2 linked regions of the Paludisphaera rhizosphaerae genome follow. The protein of the gene in region 1 interacts with the protein of each later gene in a pairwise test. Links are inferred from orthologs where the notes say so. Each region holds a gene or a part of one and is shown on either strand. Other genes may lie near its edges.

Region 1 (3,221 bases):
CGGAGCCACCTTCGAAGCGGGGAACGTCGGGGCGAGTGCAGCGCTCGACAGCAACGGGCCTTTCCGCGGTCAAAAACGGACCCTGTGGGAAGGGGGCCTCCGGGTGCCGACCGTCGTGCGATGGCCGGGGCGAATCGCCGCGGGGAGCGCCTCCAACGAGGTTTTCGGACTCATCGACCTCCTGCCGACCTTCGCGGCGGCGGCGGGGGCGACCGTTCCGCCTTCATGGCATGTGGACGGCCTGGACGTGCTACCGGTCTGGCTCGGGAAGGGCTCTCTGCCGCCTCGAGCACTCTTCTGGAAGTGGCGTGACGAGGGCTCAGATCAGATCGCGGCGATGCAGGGCGACCTGAAGCTCGTCGTCACGCGCGGCGGCAAGCCCGAACTCTACGATGTGGCTCACGACCCAGGTGAACGACGGGACGTTTCGGCCCAGCACCCGGAATACGTCGAGGCTCTCAAGTCCAGCCTCGACGCCTGGCTGCCCACGGCCGGCACCGGAGCGAAGTGATCATAAGGCGGGAGTGCTCAACCGATCGGCGCGATTCAGAAGCATCGAGATTCAACGAGGGAGGCGAACGTGGTCGGAACTCGTATTCGGTGGGCGTTGGGATTCCTCGTCGTGACGGCAGCATGGGCCGAGGCCGGCGAGGACGGCCTGGTCTCCGGGGATCTAGCAAAGCTCCAGGGGAAGTGGGAGACTCAGGCGGGCGCTTCACGCGAGTTGCGCGTGACCCTTGAGTTCACGGGGAAACAGGCGCACGTCGTCATCCACACGCCTCAGGGCTTGAAGATCAAGGCGCGAGGGGAAATTAGAATCGACGAGTCCACATCGCCGAAGCGAGTGGACTGGGTGGGCTTCTCGGCTGGCGACTTTCAGGCGATCCCCGAGATTCAGGGGGTCTATAAGCTGGAAGGTGAAGCTCTCATCCTCTGCAACGGGGGCTTCAACGGGGCGCGCCCTGTCGACTTTGCGCCTGGGGACGGCCCCCTGGCCGACGTCGTCGCCTTTCGTCGATCCGAGCCTCCCCGAGTCGCCGATTCGAACAGGCCGTAAGTCCGATTCGCGGGGTTTCCAAGCATGCCCGAGATCGCGGCGATCATCCTCGCCGGCGGCCAGAGTCGACGCATGGGGAGGTCGAAGGCCGACCTTCCGATGGGGAGCGAATCACTTCTGCAACGCGCGGTGCGACTGCTCTCGCCCGTAACATCGCCGGTCATCATCTCGGCCGCTCCCGATCAGATCGTGCCGAACCTCCCGGCCGATGTCGTCATCTCGCGAGACACCGAGGCCGGGTGGGGACCGCTTCACGGATTCGTCACGGGGCTCCGGGCCGTCCCAAAGAGGACGGAACTGGCTTACCTTAGCGCTGTCGACGCACCTTTCTTTTCGCCAGCGTGGCTGGAGTTGCTGGCATCGAGGATCGGCGATCAAGAAGCGGTCGCCGGGATCGTCGACGGCCGTCCCAGCCCCATCGCGGCGCTCTACCGCTGCTCTCCCGTGAGGGCGGCGGCCGAGGAATTGCTCGCCGCAGGCACCCGACGGCTCTCGGCGGTTCTCTCCGCGGTGCGATGCAAACTTATCCCTGAACACGAGTTGCGACACGTAGACCCAACGCTCTCGACGATTCTGAACCTCAATACGCCGGGGGAGTACCATCAGGCCTGTCAACGGTTGGAAACCGGTCTCGCGAATCCCTCAAAACGCGAATGATTTTGTTGGGAGGCGTCACAAGGCGACTGTATAATCAGGGATGGTTGGGAACTGGAAGTTTTCGCGACGTCGATCCTCGTAGGACCTTATCGCCGACTCCCCTGCCCCGCCGCCCCGGGCCTCCATCCGGCCCCTTTCGCCTCGGCCCAGAAAGTCAAATGCGGGCCGCTTTACGACCAGGCTCAGGAGATTGCAAGTTGGGCAAGAAATTGTACGTCGGGAACCTCGCCTACGGGGTCACCAGTGCTGAGCTGGAGCAGATGTTCTCCCAGTTCGGGACGGTCCAGAGCGCCCAGGTGATCACGGACCGCGAGACCGGTCGCAGCAAGGGATTCGGCTTCGTCGAGATGGACACGGACGCCGAAGCTCAGGATGCGATCCGGGCACTGCACGACCAGGAGAACGGCGGCCGGCGTCTCACGGTGAACGAGGCTCGTCCTCGTGAGCCCCGACCCGGTGGCGGCGGCGGCGGCTACGGTGGCGGCGGCGGCTACGGCGGCGGCGGCTCCCGTGGCGGCGGCGGCGGCTACGGTGGCGGCGGCGGCGGCTACGGTGGCGGCGGCTACGGCGGCGGCCGTGGCGGTCGCGACCGCTATTGATCGCCCTCCGTTCAGCGCTCGCTCGAATTATCGCGTTTGATCCAGGGTCGACCTCGCGACTCCCCTGAGCCAAAAGCAAAGCAGGCCGCCGAGAGATACCAATCTCTCGGCGGCCTGCGTCGTTTCCATCAATCGCTCTTCAAACGGCCCGCGCCGTGGTCGCCGTCTCAGCGGGCGGAGTCGCTGAAGTCCATCTCGAAGTCGCTGAGATTGATCGGGGCTTCGGCTTCGTCATCGGCCGGCTTGGAGAAGACCTTGGCCCACCGGTGGGAATCGGTCTCCAGCCCGCGGCCCCCCTGCCCTAGCCGCTCGTTCTCGCGCTGGCAATCAATGCAGCTGTTCGTATAGGGAAGAGCGTTCAGACGAGGCTCGGAAATCTTACCGCCGCAGAACTCGCAACGACCGTAGACCCCGGCGGCGATCCGCTGCAGGGCGTGCTCGATCTGGCCTAGTTCGCGACTCTCGATTTCTACTAGCCGGGAGCTGATCTCGTCGTTGGCCGAGTCGACCGCCGCGTCGACGTTATCGCCCACGCCGCCCGTCTCGGAGAATTTACGAAAACCGTCGAGGTCCCCGGAGAGGGCCTTGCGGAGAGCGTCCCGTCGTGCGACCAACCGAGAGGTCAAGCGAAGCAGAGCGTCTTTACGGGCCATCTTACACCTCCTGGTGTATTTCTTCGATCTCACCGAGACTCGGCTGCCGCGGTTCGGACTCCGCATCACCGACGAGTATCAGCGAACGTATGATACGGTTCGAATTGGATGTCGACCCAAGGATAGCTCATTCACGCGGCCCCGGTCGTTCGGAACGGGGGATTCCCCACGGGTTCAGTCGTTCCGACCCATCCTCAGCCTCCCAGCGATCGACTACTAGCACATAGTGCGCCGCCGGCAAGGGGGAGGGATCGA
Region 2 (3,363 bases), on another replicon or contig:
GAGCGGAAGGTAGACTCCCGGGGAATACCATCCGGCGTTGTTGGGGTCGCCGTTCGGGAACCCCCAGCCGTCGCCGGGGCCGTCGGGGAGGACCCAGCCGGCCGACCGGTGGCCGCCGCCGTGTCCGTGGCCGACGACGCCGTGATGATGATGGCCTTGCTGGTAGGCGCAGCCCTCGCAGGCGACGCTCTGCCCCACGCCGCCGACGGCGAGCGCCAACCCCAACGTGATGATCGCGGCGGTCATCCTCGAACCTCCTTGTCGGATTCCCTGTCTGCGCGCAAACCCCCGCCTCCGGGCGAGAGGCCAACGCGACTCTATCACGCGAAGAGCGGCGCGGATGGGAATCCGAGTGGGTTCTCTTCCCGGCTCCCCTTGCGATCGCTACGATCATCTCGTCGCCTGCGACCGAGAGGGTTTGCGCCGCGGAAGGTTACGTTCCATGATCTTGCTGATCGACAATTACGACTCCTTCACCTACAACCTCGTCCAGCGCCTGGGAGAGATCGACCCGGGAGTCGACCTGGAAGTGGTTCGCAACGACCAGATCACGGTGGAAGACGTCGAGGCCAAGGCTCCTTCCCATCTGATTATCTCTCCCGGCCCGTGCACCCCTCGCGAGGCCGGCGTCTCGAACGACATGATCCGGGCGTTCGCTCCTCGGATCCCGGTCCTGGGCGTCTGCCTCGGTCATCAGTGCATGGGCCACACGTTTGGGGCCAAGGTCGTCCGCGCGGATCGGATCATGCATGGTAAGACCTCCATGATCCACCATGACGGCAAGGGCCTTTACCGGGGCCTCTCGAACCCCTTCCAGGCCACGCGCTACCACAGCCTGGTGATCCAACCGGGGACGCTTCCCGACGAGTTGGAAGTCGTCGCTCAGACGGAAGAGGGGGAGATCATGGGAGTTCGTCACAAGACGTACCCCATGGAAGGGGTTCAATATCATCCCGAGAGTTTCCTGACGCTCGAAGGGATCAAGCTTCTGCGCAACTTTCTGGAGATGAAGCCCTGAGCCGGCCTGGAGCCGCTCGCGGCGAGGCGTCGCCATGTTGAAAGTCTCTGAGGCCCTCGCCCGCGTGCTGGAGGCTGCTTCGCCTTTGCCGGTGGTGGAACGACCACTGGAAGACTGCCTCGGCCGTTGGCTCGCCGACGACGTCTGGGCCGACGCCGACCAACCGCCCTTCGACAAGGCGCTCGTCGACGGCTTCGCCGTTCGCAGCGATGATTTACGGGTTCTTCCCTGTCGGCTGACCCTGGGCGAGACGATCCTGGCTGGTCAGTCGCCGACGCGTCCCCTAGCTCACGGCGAGGCTGCGGCGATCACGACGGGCGCCCCCCTCCCCTCCAACGCCGACGTCGTGGTGATGCACGAGCGGACGACCTTCGACAACGCCAGCGTCGAGATCCACAAGCAACCTATTCAGCCCGGGATGAATCGCCTTCCTCGCGGTCGGGTCTACCGCGCCGGCGATCGACTTCTGGCCGGCGGGGTCGAACTTACGCCTCCGCGCATGGGCCTGCTGGCGGCGGCCGGAGCGGCGAGAGTCCGGGTCATCGACCAGGCCCGGGTCGCCGTCGTTCCCACGGGCGACGAACTGGTCGATTTTCGCGAGGCGCCCGGTCCGAACCAGATCCGCAACTCGAACTCGGTGATGCTCTCCGCCCTCCTGGCTCAGAAGGACGCGCGCGTCGAGGTCTCGCCGATTCTGCCGGACGACCTTGAGGCGCTTCGCGAAGGTTTGCGGAAGGCCCTCGAATCCGACGTCGTGCTGGTCATCGGCGGAGTCTCGGCCGGACGTAAGGACCTGGTTCCGGGTGTCTTGCAGGAACTCGGCGTCCGAGAGGTCTTCCACAAGGTCAGAATCAAGCCGGGGAAGCCTCTGTGGTTCGGCGTGGGGCCTGCTCGCCAGGAGCGACCGCCGGCCCTGGTCTTCGGTCTGCCGGGCAACCCGATGAGCGGGTTGGTGAACTTCCTGGTTTTCGTCGCTCCCGTCCTCAACGTTCTTCACGGAAGGCCCGCGCGAGGGCCCGGAATCATTCCCGTGCGGTCGGCCGGGGCGATCGATCATCGGAGCGATCTGGAAACCTATGTCCCGGCCAGGCTCGTCGGTCAGCATCACGCGCCGAGTATTCCCACCGCCGAACGCCTGGAATGGGGGGGCTCGGCCGACATGGCGACGATCGTCGGCGCCGACGGCTTTCTGGTTCTTCCCGATTCTGAGACCTCGATAGCCCCGGGTGAAATTGTCGGTTTTCTTCCATTGAGGTAAGGTGCGTCTTCCACTCCGCACGTGAACCGACCGGAAGGACGCACAGATGGAACCCGGGACCGCCGTCACCGAGAGCCGCGAATCCGACGGCCGCCTCAGTCTGAGCGAACGAGTTTCGCGGCATCCGATCGCAGCCGGGATCATCTCCGGCCTGGCTCTCTGGGCCGCCTTCCCGCCGATGGAGTTCTCGGCGCTGGCCTGGGTCGCCCTGGTCCCGCTGTTTCGGCTGGCCGTCGAACCCGGAGCCCGCTGGCGGGTTTACCTTGGGGCGTGGGCGGGCGGTCTGGTCTTCTGGGGGGCCAGCCTGCAATGGATCCGTCTGACCGATCCCTCCGCCTGGACGGCCTGGGTGGTGATGGCGGCCATCCTCTCGGTCTGGTGGCCGGCTTTCCTCGGGTTGACGCGTTACGCCGTCTTCGGCCTGAAAATCCCTCTGCTCGTCGCCGCGCCGATTTTCTGGGTCGGGCTGGAACATTCCCGCATCTACATTCTCTCCGGCTTCCCCTGGTACTACTTGGCGCATAGCCAGTATCAAGCGATCCCCGTGATCCAGATCGCCGACATCACCGGGGCGCTCGGCGTCAGTTTCCTGATCGCGACCGTGAACGCCCTGCTCGTGGATCTCCTGAGGCTTCCTCTGTTCTATCGCTCGGAAGGACGCTCGCGGCTGAGGCCGAAGCAACGGCTGCGACTGGCGATCGTCGGCCTGGGGATTCTCGGGACGCTCATCTACGGGGCTTATCGACTCTCGCGGCCGGAGTTCCTCGACGGTCCCCGGCTGGCGATGATCCAGACGAACTTCGAGCAGCATTACAAGTCCGGGGCCGACTGGCAGGGGATCCTGAACAAGGTTGAGTCCCTCGTCATTAAAGCGGCCGGTTACGACCCGAAGCCCGATCTGATCGTCTGGCCTGAGACCTCCTATCCCTGGGGGACCATCTCGATCGATCCGGCCACGCCGTCGGACGTTTTCGCGGGCCATATGCGACAGATTTCGGACGGGCTGACCCCCGATCAATGGCGCGAGAATGAGCGGGAGTCCGGCAAATACCTTCACGGCTTCACGGACGCGCTGAAGATCCCGATG

Evidence for each region.
Region 2: the proteins of mobA (region 1) and G5C50_RS02735 interact in binary tests that used the Escherichia coli proteins (3 or more experiments, as listed by UniProt). The link is inferred for Paludisphaera rhizosphaerae from one-to-one orthologs.

Annotation. Positions count from the first base shown.
Region 1 is NZ_JAALCR010000015.1:124,190-127,410, reverse strand. What follows is about bases 70-2,897. They hold mobA (molybdenum cofactor guanylyltransferase), read left to right. Parts: upstream 70-1,081; coding sequence 1,082-1,714; downstream 1,715-2,897. Other genes in these bases: G5C50_RS19905 (TraR/DksA family transcriptional regulator), read right to left, coding at 2,481-2,897; G5C50_RS19910 (RNA recognition motif domain-containing protein), read left to right, coding at 1,912-2,313; G5C50_RS19920 (TIGR03067 domain-containing protein), read left to right, coding at 623-1,057; G5C50_RS19925 (sulfatase-like hydrolase/transferase), read left to right, coding at 70-511. Outside these bases: more of G5C50_RS19925, read left to right, coding at 1-69; more of G5C50_RS19905, read right to left, coding at 2,898-2,966. UniProt on the Escherichia coli protein: Transfers a GMP moiety from GTP to Mo-molybdopterin (Mo-MPT) cofactor (Moco or molybdenum cofactor) to form Mo-molybdopterin guanine dinucleotide (Mo-MGD) cofactor.
Region 2 is NZ_JAALCR010000002.1:33,626-36,988, forward strand. The notes cover bases 195-3,164. They hold G5C50_RS02735 (molybdopterin molybdotransferase MoeA), read left to right. Parts: upstream 195-1,052; coding sequence 1,053-2,276; downstream 2,277-3,164. Other genes in these bases: G5C50_RS02725 (hypothetical protein), read right to left, coding at 195-246; G5C50_RS02730 (anthranilate synthase component II), read left to right, coding at 443-1,018; lnt (apolipoprotein N-acyltransferase), read left to right, coding at 2,323-3,164. In the rest of the region: more of G5C50_RS02725, read right to left, coding at 1-194; more of lnt, read left to right, coding at 3,165-3,363. UniProt on the Escherichia coli protein: Catalyzes the insertion of molybdate into adenylated molybdopterin with the concomitant release of AMP.